DNA from 2 places in the Microbispora hainanensis genome. Region 2 is predicted to be linked to the other one. Evidence: riboswitches for the same ligand, from Rfam matches in the RefSeq annotation. Region 2 holds a riboswitch; the other holds the start of a gene.
The links. Region 2 has a riboswitch for thiamine pyrophosphate ahead of thiO (glycine oxidase ThiO). Riboswitches for the same ligand answer to the same signal wherever they lie in the genome.

Region 1 (6,927 bases), 2.7 Mb from region 2:
CTTGAGGTGGCGGCCGGCGAGTTCGTCGCCATCGTCGGGCCGTCCGGCTCCGGCAAGTCGAGCCTGCTCGCCGTCGCCGGCGCGCTCACCACACCGGACACCGGCCGGGTCCTGCTCGACGGCGTCGACATCACCCGGGCGAGCGCCCGCGAGAAGGCGCGGCACCGCCGCGAACGGATCGGGTTCGTCTTCCAGTCCGGCAACCTCATCCCGGCCCTCACCACGCTCGACCAGCTCCGCTTCGCGCTCGACGTGGCGGGCGTACGCCCGGCTGACGGTCACGACCCGCGAGAGCTGCTCGGCCGGGTGGGCATGAGGCACCGCGCCAAGCACCGCCCCCACCAGTTGTCCGGCGGCGAACGGCAGCGCGTGGGCATCGCCCGGGCACTCGTCACCCGTCCGGCCGTGCTGCTGGTGGACGAGCCGACGGCCGCGCTCGACCGCGCCCGCAGCGACGACATCGTCACGCTGCTCGCGCACGAGACGCACGAGTCCGGGGTCGCGACGATCATGGTCACCCACGATCACGATGTGCTCGGCCACTGCGATCGCGTCCTGTCGATGGTGGATGGGAGACTGTCGGAATAGGGCCGACCATGGCGGAGGGGAGCAGGTGCCACGCATTCGGGCGTCCACCGTCGCCGAGCATCGGGCCGCCCAGCACCGCGCGCTGCTCGACGCCGCCAGGGAGATCCTCGCGGAGACGGGCCGGCCGCCGACGCTGACCCGGGTCGCGGAGCGCGCCGGGCTGGCCCGGCCCAGTCTCTACCAGTACTTCCGGTCCTCCGAGGACCTGCTCAACGCGCTGGTGGAGGACGTCTTCCCCCGCTGGTCGGCCGAAGTCGCGGCGGCGATGGACGCCGCCGCGACCCCCGCCGACCGTGTGCTCGCCTACGTGCTGGCCAACTTCGAGCTGATCGGCGAGGGTGAGCACGCGCTGGCCACCGTCCTCGCGGAGGTCGCGCCGGGCGACACGGTCGCCGAGCAGAGCCGTGCCATGCACCGGCAGCTCCTGGAGCCGCTCGTGGAGGCGCTGCGCGATCTCGGCGTCTCCGCGGTGCCCGAGACCGCGGAGATGATCAATGCCATCGTGTTCGCCGGGTCCCGGTTGATCGAGTCCGGTACGGATGCGCAGATTGTCGGGGAGTCCGCACGGGCCCTGCTGGAGCCGTTCGTACGCACTGCGGACAGGAGCGGCCACCCGTCCTGAACCACCGGACCACGCCCTCGGACGACTCTCGCGGACGCCGATGAGGCTGTGCGCTCAGCGGCGAGACCGCAGGCGGCGGCCCGGGAGAGACAGCACGACGGTCGCCAGCCCGGCGACGAGGAACGCGGCGAGCGCGGCGTTCATCCAGGGCTGGTGGACGAACCCGATGGCGTCGCGGACCCTGGTCCAGATCCCGTCCCACCAGGCGACGGTCGGGGTGGAGGTCACGATCCAGTACGCCGCGAACCCGAGCACCCACGGCACGACCATGAGCCAGCGCGAGGGGGCGTCCTCGGCCGTGTTCCACCGGCCCCTGCCGCCGAGCAGGAAGTAGTCCACCACGAGCACGGAGAACATCGGCACGAACACCGCGCCGATCACGCTCAGGAACGCGCCGTAGGAGTTCACGTCGGCGAACAGCGCGATCAGCGTGGTGAGCACCCCGATCACGACCGAGATCACCCGGCGGTCCCAGCGCGGCGCGAGGTTCTGGATCGACACCGTCGTCGAGTAGACGTTCGCGAACGACTGGTCGGCCTCGCGCAGCACCAGGATGCCGAAGAACACGACTCCGAGAGGAGCGGCCACGAACGGGTCCCACACCTTGTCGCCGTCGTTGCCGACCAGGGCGAGCGCGGCGATGCCGAGGGCCAGGCAGGCCACCTGGGCGATCGTGTATCCGGCGACCACGCCGGTGAACGCCGCGCCGCTCGACCGCGAGTGCCTGGCGTAGTCGGCGGCCATCGGCACCCACGACACCGACAGCGCGATGACGTAGTCGACGGCGGGGGCGAAGGCGTCCCAGGAGCCACCCCCCACGGACGGCCCCTGCCGGAACAGGGCGATCGACAGCCAGATCATCGCGATCACCACGCCGGCGGTGACGTAGCGCCGCAGCAGCCGCAGCGCGCCGAGCGGCCGGATCGTCAGCGCGATCGTCAGCACGCCCGCCGCCACCGCCCACACCGCGTACGGCACCGCCGTGCCGAACAGCGCCTGCGCGCCGTTGGCGATGACCCACAGCTCGAAGGCGCCCCAGCCGAGCATCTGGATGATGTTCAGCACGGTCGGGATGTACGACAGCCGGGCCCCGAACAGACCCCGCAGCAGCACCATGGCGGGCCGCCCGGTGTGTACGCCGGGGATCGCGGCCAGGCCGACCATCGCCGTGCCGAGCAGGCTGCCGACGACGGCGGCGAGCACCGCCGCGGTGAACGTGAGCGGCTTGCCGCCCAGCGGGTCGAGCAGGAACAACGCCCCCGAGAAGCCGAGAAGGCTGACCCCGAGGTTGGCCCAGAACGCGCCCTGGTCGAGCAGCCCCAGGGTCCTCGGAGCCTCCTCGTCCAGAGTGAGGGGAACCTCCGCGTGCGCGTCGTCGACGACGGCAGAAGTCATCACACGCTCCCTACGCCGGCATTATCCGGACAGGTTCATGCGGTCGGCGGCACGAGTTCGATCCGCCCTCTCAGCCCGGTTTCGCCCGAGCTCCCGCGAGTTATTGATGATGTCTTGGGGATTATGACACTTATTTGACCGTTTTCCTACGCCACCCCCGCCCGTACGCGGTCGACGCCCGCGTCCGTGCACAAGCCACGCCCGCGCTCCCCACGCGACCGCCGCCGCCGTACGCGAGCGATACGCCCCGTGTCCACGCGACCGCAGCGCACCGTGTCCAAGCGACCGCCGCGCACCGTGTCCAAGCGACCGCCGCCCCGTCCGTACGCGATCGCCGCCCAGTCCCCAGACGACCGCCGTTTCCGTCGCTACGCGACGTAGGGCGTCTCTCCCGTCTCGCTCACCATGGGACGCCCGACCGCGGCCCAGGACCGCATGCCGCCGTCCACGTTCACGGCGTCGCGGCCGATGTGGTTGAGCCACATCGCGGCGTGCGCCGACCGGCCGCCGACTCGGCAGACCACGTACACCGGCCGGTCGTGCGGCACCTCATCCACCCGCGCCTGCAGCTCGCCGAGCGGGATGTGGACGGCGCCGGGCGCGTGGCCCGCCACCCACTCGTCTTTTTCGCGGACGTCCAGCAGGTACGCGTCCTCGGGCAGTGCCTCGGGGGCGATTTCCGGCAAAGTCATGCGCCCATTCTGACGGCACACCACCGATGCCCGGGCCCGTGCGGCGAGCTGTGACCCACGGTGATCCGCGGGCGCTACTTGAGCAGGCGCGACAACCGGCGGTCGGCCAGCGGCTTGCCGCCGGTCTGGCAGGTCGGGCAATACTGCAGCGACGAGTCGGCGAACGACACCTCCCTGATCGTGTCGCCGCACACCTCGCACGCCTCGCCCGTGCGGCCGTGCACGCGCAGGCCCGACTTCTTCTCCGACTTGAGGTCCTTGGCCGCCAGCCCCCTGGCCCGCCCGACGGCGTCGCGCAACGTGCTCACGATCGCGTCGTGCAGGTCGGCGACCTGGCCGTCGGTCAGCGTTCCGGCGATCTTGAAGGGGGACATCTTCGCGACGTGCAGCACCTCGTCGGAGTAGGCGTTGCCGATGCCCGCGATCACCTTCTGGTCGCGCAGCAGGCCCTTGATCTGCGTACGGCTGCCGCTCACGATCGTCTTGAGCAGGTCGGGCGTGAAGTCCTCCGACAGCGGGTCGGGTCCGAGGCCGGCGATGCCGGGAACGTCCTGGGGATCGCGCACCACGTAGACGGCCAGGCGTTTCTGTGTGCCCGCCTCGGTCAGCTCGAACCCGGGGGCGCGGCCGTCCTCGCCTGGTGACAGCCGCACCCGGACGGCGAGCGGGCCCTTGCCCGGCCGCACCGGTTTGGCGCCGGTGAGGTCGTCACGCCAGCGCAGCCAGCCGCCGCGGGCCAGATGGGTGACGAAGTGCAGGCCGTCGCAGTCGACGTCGAGGAACTTGCCGTGCCGCGCCACGCCGGTGACGAGCAGCCCGGCGAGCGCGGTGACAGGGGGATCGACGGTCTTGAGCGCCTGGAAGGCGGTCACGTCGACCCCGATGACGGCACGGCCGACGGAGTGCTCGCGGAGGAACTCGGCGAGCGCCTCGACCTCGGGCAGCTCCGGCATGCCCTCACACTAACCCCGCCCCTCAGGGCACGTCCCAGAACGCGAGCTCGTGCTCCATCCCGCGGACGAACAGCTCCCGGGCGCGCGCCGGGTCAGGCGCCGCCTCGTCGATCATCGTCCCGATGCGCGCGGCCAGGGCCGCGAACCCGGGATCGGCGTAGGTGTCCACCCAGGCGCGGTAGCGCGGCTCGGCCGGCGGGTCGGCGGCCAGGATCTTGCCGAGCGTCGAGTAGCCCCACATGCAGGGATAGAGGGCCGCCAGCCCCTCGCCGTAGTTCGCCGCCGACTCCAGCAGGAACGACGTGTACGCCGCGCAGGCCGGCCCCTTCACCGCGCCGTCGAGGTCGGCGCCGAACCCGGCCGCCAGCGACCGGTGCAGGTCGAGCTCGTCGTGCCAGGTCGCGTACGCCAGGTCGACCAGGTCGCCGAGGTGGGCGTCCGGAGCCTGCCAGGCCAGCCGCGAGAACACCCGGACGTAGTCGAGCAGGAACAGGTAGTCCTGCTCCAGCCATGACCGGAAAACCGTCTCGGGCAGGTCGCCCGCCGCGATGCCGCGTACGGTCGGGTGCGCGAGCTGGGCGTCCAGCATCGGCCGCCCGATGGCGTGCAGGTCAGCAGAGATTCCCATAAGGGCTCATTGTGACCTTAATCCGGAGCTAGGCTCGACTCCGTGACACTGACGATCGCCGAGGAAGTGGTGTTGCTGGCCTACCGGGAGGACACCGGGAAGCCGATCATCGGCTCGGTGGAGCTCGACTGCGCCCTGGCCGGGGCCCTGCTCGCGGAGCTGGCCGTACGCCGCCGGGTGGACCTCGACGGCACGAAGGTCGTGCCCGTCGATCCCACCCCGATGGGCGATGACGAGCTGGACGCCGCGCTCACCCGCATCGCCGAGGAGCGCCGTCCGCACAAGGCCGACTGGTGGGTGGGCAAGCTCCGCGCCGACAGGCTGCGCAAGCGGCTGCTGACCCGCCTGGCCGCCCGGGGCGTGCTGAGCGAGCAGGCGGGCAGGATCTTGGGGATCTTCCCCACCACGCGCTATCCCGAGCTCGACCCGAGCCACGAGCAGGGCGTACGAGATCGCGTCGAGAGCGTGCTGGCCGGCGCCGAGCCGGACGAGCGGACGGCGGTCCTGATCGCGGTCGTCCACGCGGCCAAGCTCGACCGCAAGGCCTTCCCCGGCGCGCCGAAGGGCCGGGTCAAGGAGATCGCCGAGGGCCAGTGGACCGCCGAGGCCGTCCGCAAGACGATCGCCTCGATCCACGCCGCCGTGATCGCGGCCACGACCGCCGCGACGGCCGCCGCCACCGCCTCCGGGAGCTGACCCCCTCGGCCTCCTGACCTCCTGATGCCGGCCCCTGCCGCTCTCGCCGCTCGCGCGAGCGGGGTCCGCTACCGGATTCGCCCGCAGTGCTCCGGCCTTCGGGCCGGGGGTGAAGCGGACCCTCCCGTGTAGCGGGGCAGGGAAAGCTGGAGCGCTCCCGGGCGATCCAGCGTCTGCCCGGCTCAGACCGGGCGGTTCTGCCGCTCGATGTACTGCCGCAGGACACTGACCGGCGTGCCGCCTGCCGATCCGGCGAAGTAGGAACCCGACCACAGCTTGTTCGCCCGATAGTAGTGACGGGCCAGTTCGGGGAACTCCTGTCGCAGCCGCCGAAAGGACACCCCCTTTTTCAGTGAATTGACCAGGCGGGACAGCGCGGCCTTCGGCGGGAAGTTCACCAGCAGGTGGACGTGGGTGGGCTCGCCGTTAGACCCGGCCGGCTCGCACTCGGCGTCCGCGCACACCATCTCCCTGGCGCAACGTCCTCGCCGCCGGACGGGCGGAGAGGCTAAACGCCTGCGGAGGGACCGTAAGACCCGCCGCCCAGCGGAGGGCAGGACCCGGTGAAACAGGAAGCCACAGAGGTGCCGCATGACGCGGCACGGGCTGAATCCCCGGCCTTCAGGCCGGGGAGCGCGTCAATTGGTGATGACGTCCTTGGGCACCTGCTTGTCGGCGGCGAGCGCCTCGAACAGGCGCAGCGCCTTCTGGGTGTCCCACTTGACCACCGCCTGGCCGCCGATCGTCGGCAGCGAGCCGATCGGCACGGCGGTGGCGAGCGGCCCCTCGCGCATGGCCAGGCCGACCGACAGCAGGTCGAACAGGCCGGTGCCGGGGTCGACGGCCACCGAGTCGGCCGCGCTCAGCGCCAGCGGGATCGAGGTGAACGGGTTGATCAGCGTGCCCGGGCTCGCGGCCTTCTGGACGACGGCCGAGAAGAACTGACGCTGCCGCTGGGTGCGCTCGAAGTCCGGGATGGCGCCGGTGGCCCGGGTGCGGACATAGCCGAGCGCGGTGCCGCCGTCCATGTCCTGGCAGCCCTTCTTCAGGTTGATCCCGGCCTTGGGGTCCTTGATGTCCTGCTTCACGCAGATGTTGACCCCGCCGACCGCGTCCACGATGCCGACGAAACCGCCGAAGCCGATCTCCATGTAGTGGTCGATCCGGATGCCGGTCACCCGCTCGACCGTCTTGGTCAGCAGCTTCGGCCCGCCGAAGGCGTACGCCGCGTTCAGCTTGGTGCTGCCGTGCCCCTCGATCGGGACGTACGAGTCGCGGGGCAGGCTGACCAGGGTCGGCCGGCCGCTCTCGGGGATGTGCAGCAGCATCATCGTGTCGGTGCGCTTGCCGACC
Region 2 (6,927 bases):
GCCTCGCGACGGTGACGGGCTTGTTCACCAGGTCGGGGACCTTCGTGTAGCGGCCCTGGGAGAACCACCAGCCGGTGAACGCGACGCCCGCCAGCATGACGAGGGCCAGCGCGGCGACGAACCAGACGGGCCTGATCCCGCCGCGTCCCCTGCGCCGTCCCGTCTCGGCCCGGTCGGTCAGCAGTTCCGAGCGCGGCTGGATCATCGTGTGGCCGAGCGGCGACTCGGGCTCGGCGAGCACGTGCGCCCCCATGCCGAACGACCCGCTGCCGAACGATCCGCTGCCGTGCGGCCCCGTGCCAGGAGACCCGGTGCCGTGCGACCCGGTGCCGTGCGACTCCGTGCCGAACGACGAGGCCCCGCCGGCCGGCGGCATGGTCCGGTGGGCGCCCGTCCGCACGCCGCTGTGGGCGCCGGTGTCCGGGGCCCCGTGGCGGGCGGCGTGCGCGTCGGTGTGCCCGGTCTTCGGCAGCGTACGGTGGACCTCGACGGCGGCGACGAGCATCGCGGTCGCGTCCGCCGGGCGCGCGGCGGGGTCCTTGTCGGTGGCCGCGGCGACGAGCGCGTCGATCACCGGCGGCACGTCGGGCACGATCGACGACGGCGCGGGCACGGTCTCGTGCACGTGCCGGTAGGCGACCGACATCGGCGTCTCACCCGAGTACGGCTGCCGCCCGGTGAGCAGCTCGAACAGCATGATCCCGGCGGCGTACACGTCGCTGCGGGCGTCGGCGTTGCCGGTCGTGACCTGCTCGGGCGACATGTAGCCGATCGTGCCGATCATCATGCCGGTCTTGGTCTGGTTGGTCGCCTCGATCGCGCGGGCCAGGCCGAAGTCCACGACCTTCACCCGGCCGTCGTCGGCGAGCAGCACGTTCTCGGGCTTGACGTCGCGGTGGATGAGCCCGGCCTGGTGGGCCGCGCCGAGCGCGGCGAGCACCGGGATGACCATCTCCAGGGCCTCGCGGGCCGGGAGGTGGCCGCGCCGGCGCAGCACGTCGCGCAGCGTACGGCCGGGGACGTACTCCATGGACAGGTAGACGTGCGCCCCGTCGGTGCCCTGGTCGAAGACCTGCACGATGTTGGGGTGCGAGAGGCTGGCCACCGACTTGGCCTCGCCGATGAAACGCCGCACGAACTGCGGGTCCTCGGCCAGCGAGCGGTGCATCACCTTGACGGCGACCGTGCGGTCGAGCCGGACGTCCAGAGCCAGGTATACGGAGGCCATGCCACCCCGGGCGATCCGGGACTCGACGCGGTAGCGCCCGTCGAGCAACTGCCCCACGAGCGGGTCGGTTAGCGTCGTGTCCACTCGCCAGAGTTTACGGGTGATTTGCCGCCGGGCGTGTTCCCGAATCCCAAACCGAGACCTATTCGGCAGCCTCGCGCGCCGTCCGAAAAGCCATACCGATTCCGAAAACCGGCCTTACCAGACGCGGAATCGGCCGCCTCCCGCCTCGCCCGCGCCGGCGTTCCGGGGCAGGCGGGCGAGAGGAGGACAGAGGCCACGGCGGTGCCGGACCGCAGAGCCGGACCCCAGAGCCGGACTGTGGTGCCCGACCGCAGGGTCGGTCCGCACAGTTGGACCGTGGTGCCGGACCACGGGGTCGGACTGTGGTGCCGGACCGTGGCGCCGGACCACGGTGCCGGACTGTGCGGCGGATCTCAGGACGCGCGGGCGGGCGAGGACGCCTCGGCGTAGCGGCGGCGCGGGATGCGCCCGGCGAGGCGGGCCGTCCGCCCGGCCGTGACCGCCTGCCGCATGGCCGCCGCCATCAGGTCCGGCCGGTGCGCCCGGGTCACGGCGCTGGCCAGCAGGACGGCGTCGCAGCCCAGCTCCATCGCGAGCGCGGCGTCGCTGGCCGTGCCGATGCCGGCGTCGAGGATCACCGGCACCGTGGCCGCCTCGACGATCAGCTCGATGCTGTGCGGGTTGCGGATGCCCAGCCCGGAGCCGATCGGGGCGCCGAGCGGCATCACGGCCGCGCACCCGGCGTCCTGGAGCCTGCGGGCCAGTGCCGGGTCGTCGCCGATGTACGGCAGCACCACGAAGCCGTCGGCGACCAGCCGCTCGGCGGCGTCGAAGGTCTCGATCGGGTCGGGCAGCAGGGTCCGCTCGTCCGCGATGACCTCCAGCTTCACCCAGTTGGTCTCCAGCGCCTCGCGGGCCAGCCGGGCGGTCAGCACCGCCTCCCCGGCGGTGAAGCAGCCCGCCGTGTTCGGCAGCACCTTGATGCCGCGGGCGCGCAGCAGGTCGAGCACCGAGCCACGCGACTGCGGGTCGAGCCTGCGCATCGCGACGGTCGTCAGCTCGGTGCCGGACGCCTCGAGCGCCTGGTCGAGCACCTCGAGCGACGGCGCGCCGCCGGTGCCCATGATGAGCCGCGAGGTGAACTTCTCCCCGCCCAGCACGAGGACGTCGTCGGTCATGTTCACCCTCCCTGCACGGCCGTGAGCACTTCGACGCCGTCGCCGTCGGCGACCTGGGTGGAGTCCCAGGCGCTCCGGCTGACGACCTCGCCGTTCAGCGCCACCGCGACCCCCGACGTGAGGGCCGTGAGGGTCCGTACGGCGTCGCCGACCGTGGCGCCGTCCGGCAGCTCGGCCGCGCCTCCGTTGATCGTGACTTTCATTGGCTGAATCTCCCTGGATCGCAGAACCGGGCGACCGGGGGCACCTCGTCGCCGGTGAGGAACGCGGCGACGGCGTCGGCCGTGACCGGGGACAGCAGCACCCCGTTGCGCCCGTGCCCGGTCGCCGCCAGCACGCCGGGCGGCCCGGCGGGACCGATGAGCGGCAGGTTGTCGGGTGTGCCCGGGCGGAAGCCGGTCGTCGTCTCGGCGAGTTCGAGCTCGGTGATGCCGGGCACCAGCTCGCGGGCGTCGCGCAGCAGCTCGTAGACGCCTCCGGCGGTGACCCGCGCGTCGTACCCCATCTCCTGGGTGGTCGCGCCCAGCGTGATCTCGCCGTCGCCCCGGGGGACGAGGTAGGCGGGGGAGCCGTGCACCAGCCCCCTGACGCACCGGGTGAGGAAGCCCCGGGGCCCGCGCAGCCGGAGGATCTCGCCCTTGACCGGGCGCACCGGCAGGCCGGGCAGCAGGGACGCCGACCACGACCCGGCCGCCACGACGACCTGCCCGGCCGCGACGGTCCCGCCGGACTCCAGCCGTACGGACGGACCCCCCGCCTCCGGGGCGTCGATCGCGGCGACTCGCTCGGTCACCAGCGTGCCGCCCGCCTTCTCGAACGCCGTGAGCAGGGCGCGTACGACCCTGCGGGGGTTGACCCAGGCGTCGTCGCGGGCCAGCAGCCCACCGCGTACGGAGGGAGAGAGCATCGGCTCGAAGGAGCGGCACTCGCGCCCGGTGAGCCGCTCGACCCGCAGGCCGAGCGTCCGCTCGAAGGCGGCGAGGTCGTCGAGGACGGCCATGTCGTCCGCGCCGCGGGCGACCTCCAGGGTGCCCTCGGTCCGGTAGTCGAGGTCGGCGCCGGTCTCGTCCTCAAGCTCCGCCCGGAACGCCGGCCAGGCCGCCAGTGACGCGAGACCGAGCCGCAGCAGCGGCTCCTCCGTGTAGGTCACCTCGCTGACCGGCGCGAGCATCCCCGCGGACGCGTGGGTGGCGCCGCCTCCGGGGGAGGGGTCGGCCACCGCGACCGACAGGCCGCGCCGGACGGTGCGCCAGGCCGCGGCCAGGCCTTCCACCCCGCCGCCCACGATCACGACGTCGTAGCCGGACTGAACGCCGGGTGGCGGTGTGCGGGACACAGCGCTCCCTTCGCCGGCATTACCCGGATCAGGTCGGGGCGGTCGAGAGCCTCGTGCTCTCCTCTCAGCCCGGTCCGCCGGGCTCCCGCGCGTCTTACGTCCCCAAGGGTAGTACGCCGCCCGAAACGGCCGATCGCGGGACCGATGAGCCCGGGTGGTGAGAGCACCCGGGGCCTCACAACCCGGGCCTGTTCGAGTGCGCGTCAATTACCCAACTCGTTATGGGGGCCCCGTTGGCCAGGGCCCCTGTCGGCAATCTATGGTCGAGCTGTGGATCACGTCGTGGTGGTGGGTGCCGGCCTGGCCGGCGTGCGAAGCATCGAGGCGTTGAGGTTCCGTGGGTTCACCGGACGCATCACGCTCATCGGCGAGGAAAACCATCGCCCCTATGACCGGCCGCCGCTGTCGAAGGCGGTGCTGCTCGGAGAGACCGACTCCACCGTGGTCGACTCCGATCTCGACGCCCTCGACGTACGGCTGTGCCTCGGCACGGCGGCCAAGGGCCTGCGCGAGGGCGTGCTGGAGACGACCGAGGGAGAGCTGGAGTACGACGGCCTGGTGATCGCCACCGGCGCCGCCCCGATCCGCCTGCGCGGCGAGGGCCGCCAGCACGTGCTGCGCACGATCGAGGACGCGCTCGCGCTGCGCGAACGGCTGGTCCCCGGGGCCCGCGTGGCCGTCGTCGGGGCCGGCTGGATCGGCGCCGAGGTCGCCACCGCGGCGGCCAGGGCCGGGTGCGCCGTGACCGTCGTGGAGGCGGGGGAGAGCCCGCTCGCCGTGGCCCTCGGGCCCGAGGTGGGCAGCCACACCACCGGCTGGTACGCGCGGGCGGGCGTCGAGCTGCGCCTCGGGGCGCTGGTCGGCAGCGTGGACCCCGACGGCCTCACGCTCATGTCCGGCGCCCGGGTGCCGGCCGACGTGGTCGTCACCGGCGTCGGTGTGCGCCCGGCCGTCGACTGGCTGAAGGGGTCGGCGGTCCGGGTCGACGACGGGGTGGTGGTCGACGAGCACCTGCGCACGTCGCTGCCCAACGTGGTCGCGGTGGGCGACTGCGCGAGCTGGTGGTCGCGCAGGTTCCGCACCCGGCTGCGCGTCGAGCACTGGGACACCGCGCTCCAGGCCCCCGACGTGGCCGCCGCCACCCTGCTGGGCGAGGAGGCGGTCTACGACCCGGTGCCGTACTTCTGGTCGGAGCAGTTCGGCCACATGGTGCAGTTCGCCGGTCACCGGGAGGCCGGTGACCGCATGGTGCTGCGCGGCGACCCGCGCAGGGACCCGAAGTGGGCGGTGTGCTGGCTGAAGGCCGACGACCGGCTCGCCGCGGTGCTCACCGTCGACCGCCCCCGCGACGTGGTGCAGGGCCGGAAGATCATCGAGAGCGGCCGGCGGCTCGACCCCCTGCGGGTGGGGGATTCGGCCCGGCCGCTACGCGACTGCATTATGGCTTAATCGAGGTGTTTCGTGGCGGCCCGCCTGTGGTAATGGTGGTTCCGTGACGCTTACTGTTGCGCAGATCGACCGGGAGACCGACCAGCTCGTAGGGGAGTGGCTCCCCCTCTCGGAGGCCGCCAAGAAGCTGGGGCTCAGCGTCGGCCGCGCCAAGCAACTCCTCAAGGACAAGAAGCTCGTCGGCGTCCGCCGGGGCGGCGGCGAGCCGCAGATCCCGGCGGTGTTCATCGCGGACGGTGAGGTGCTCAAGGGCCTGCCCGGCACGCTCACCGTCCTGTCCGACGCCGGGTACGACGAGGTGGAGTCGATCCGGTGGCTGTTCACCCCGGACGACTCGCTGCCCGGGGCCCCGATCGACGCGATCGTGAAGGGCCGGCACACGGAGGTCAAGCGCAGGGCCCAGGCCCTCGGCTTCTGACCCCGCCGCCGCATGGCATTGTGGTCGGGTGGACGACATCCGGCGACAGCGGCTCGCGCAGGCCAGGCTCTACCTCTGCACTGACGGCAGAAGGGACCGCGGCGATCTGGAGAAGTTCCTCGACGCGGTCCTGTCCGGCGGGGTGGACATCGTGCAGCTCAGGGAGAAGGGCCTGGAGGCGCGCGAGGAGCTGGAGCTGCTCGAGGTCTTCCGCGCGGCCTGCGACAGGCATGGTGCCCTGCTGGCGGTGAACGACCGGGCGGATGTGGCCTACGCCGCGCGGCCCGACATCCTGCACCTCGGCCAGGACGACCTCCCGGTCCCGGTGGCGCGGGAGATCCTCGGTCCTGACGTGCTCATCGGCAGGTCGACGCACTCGGCGGCCGAGGCGTCGGCCGCCGCCGTGGAGCCGGGCGTGGACTACTTCTGCTGCGGGCCGATCTGGCCCACGCCCACCAAGCCCGGCCGTCCGGCGCCCGGCCCCGCGCTGCTTCAGCATGCCGCGAGCCTGGGCGCCGACCGCCCGTGGTTCGGCATCGGCGGCATCGACCTGGGCAACCTCGACGAGGTGATGGCGCACGGCGTGCGCCGCGCCGTGGTCGTCCGTGCCATCACCGAGGCCGACGATCCGGGCGCCGCCGCCGCCGCGCTCAAGGCACGGCTGTCCGCCGTCCCGCTCTGAGCGGAACGCGCACGGTCAGGCACGGTGGGGCGCCCGCCCGTCACCCGCGGCGGAACGTCCGCGTCAGGCGGGGCGGGACGCCCGCCGCCAGGTGAGGAATGTCCGTCGTCCGGTCAGGTGCGGCGGGCCGTGGCCGCCACGGCCAGGGCGGCCAGTGCGGCGCGGGCGTCGTCCTCGATCGGCGCCTGGTCGAGGGCGTGCAGCGCGTCGTCGAGGTAGCGCTTGATCATGTCCTCGCACGCCGTCAGCGCGCCGGTCTCCTCGATCACCGTACGCAACCGCCCGATCCCTTCGGCGTCCAGCTCCGGGTCGCCGAGCAGGGACCGTACGACCTCCGTCTGAGCGGGGGTGGCCGAGGCGAGCGCACGCGCGATCAGGACGGTCCGCTTGCCCTCGCGAAGGTCGTCACCGGCGGGCTTGCCGGTCTCCGCCGGGTCGCCGAACACGCCGAGGATGTCGTCGCGGAGCTGGAAGGCGATGCCCACCTGCTGGCCGTACTGCACGCAGAGCCGGTCGATCCAGGCGTGGCGGGCCCGGGCGGCGAGGACGAGCCCGAGCCGGAGCGGCTGCTCGACCGAGTATTTGCCGCTCTTGTAGAGCGCCACCCGCAGC

Region 1: another riboswitch for thiamine pyrophosphate. It lies ahead of OHB01_RS11155 (purine-cytosine permease family protein); the one in region 2 lies ahead of thiO (glycine oxidase ThiO).

The regions. Positions count from the first base shown of each region.
Region 1 covers NZ_CP108086.1:2,399,837-2,406,763, reverse strand. Annotated here, with positions in the region: gene OHB01_RS11165 (ABC transporter ATP-binding protein) at 1-588, shown strand, start outside; gene OHB01_RS11160 (TetR/AcrR family transcriptional regulator) at 614-1,210, shown strand; gene OHB01_RS11155 (purine-cytosine permease family protein) at 1,265-2,605, opposite strand; TPP riboswitch at 2,596-2,712, opposite strand; gene OHB01_RS11150 (rhodanese-like domain-containing protein) at 2,974-3,297, opposite strand; gene OHB01_RS11145 (Fpg/Nei family DNA glycosylase) at 3,372-4,250, opposite strand; gene OHB01_RS11140 (TenA family protein) at 4,273-4,878, opposite strand; gene OHB01_RS11135 (GOLPH3/VPS74 family protein) at 4,921-5,574, shown strand; gene tnpA (IS200/IS605 family transposase) at 5,757-6,167, opposite strand; gene OHB01_RS11125 (LCP family protein) at 6,213-6,927, opposite strand, start outside.
Region 2 covers NZ_CP108086.1:5,076,744-5,083,670, forward strand. Annotated here, with positions in the region: gene pknB (Stk1 family PASTA domain-containing Ser/Thr kinase) at 1-1,312, opposite strand, end outside; gene OHB01_RS23735 (thiazole synthase) at 1,666-2,430, opposite strand; gene thiS (sulfur carrier protein ThiS) at 2,433-2,633, opposite strand; gene thiO (glycine oxidase ThiO) at 2,630-3,766, opposite strand; TPP riboswitch at 3,755-3,865, opposite strand; gene OHB01_RS23750 (NAD(P)/FAD-dependent oxidoreductase) at 4,037-5,215, shown strand; gene OHB01_RS23755 (Rv2175c family DNA-binding protein) at 5,259-5,633, shown strand; gene thiE (thiamine phosphate synthase) at 5,662-6,315, shown strand; gene OHB01_RS23765 (polyprenyl synthetase family protein) at 6,429-6,927, opposite strand, start outside.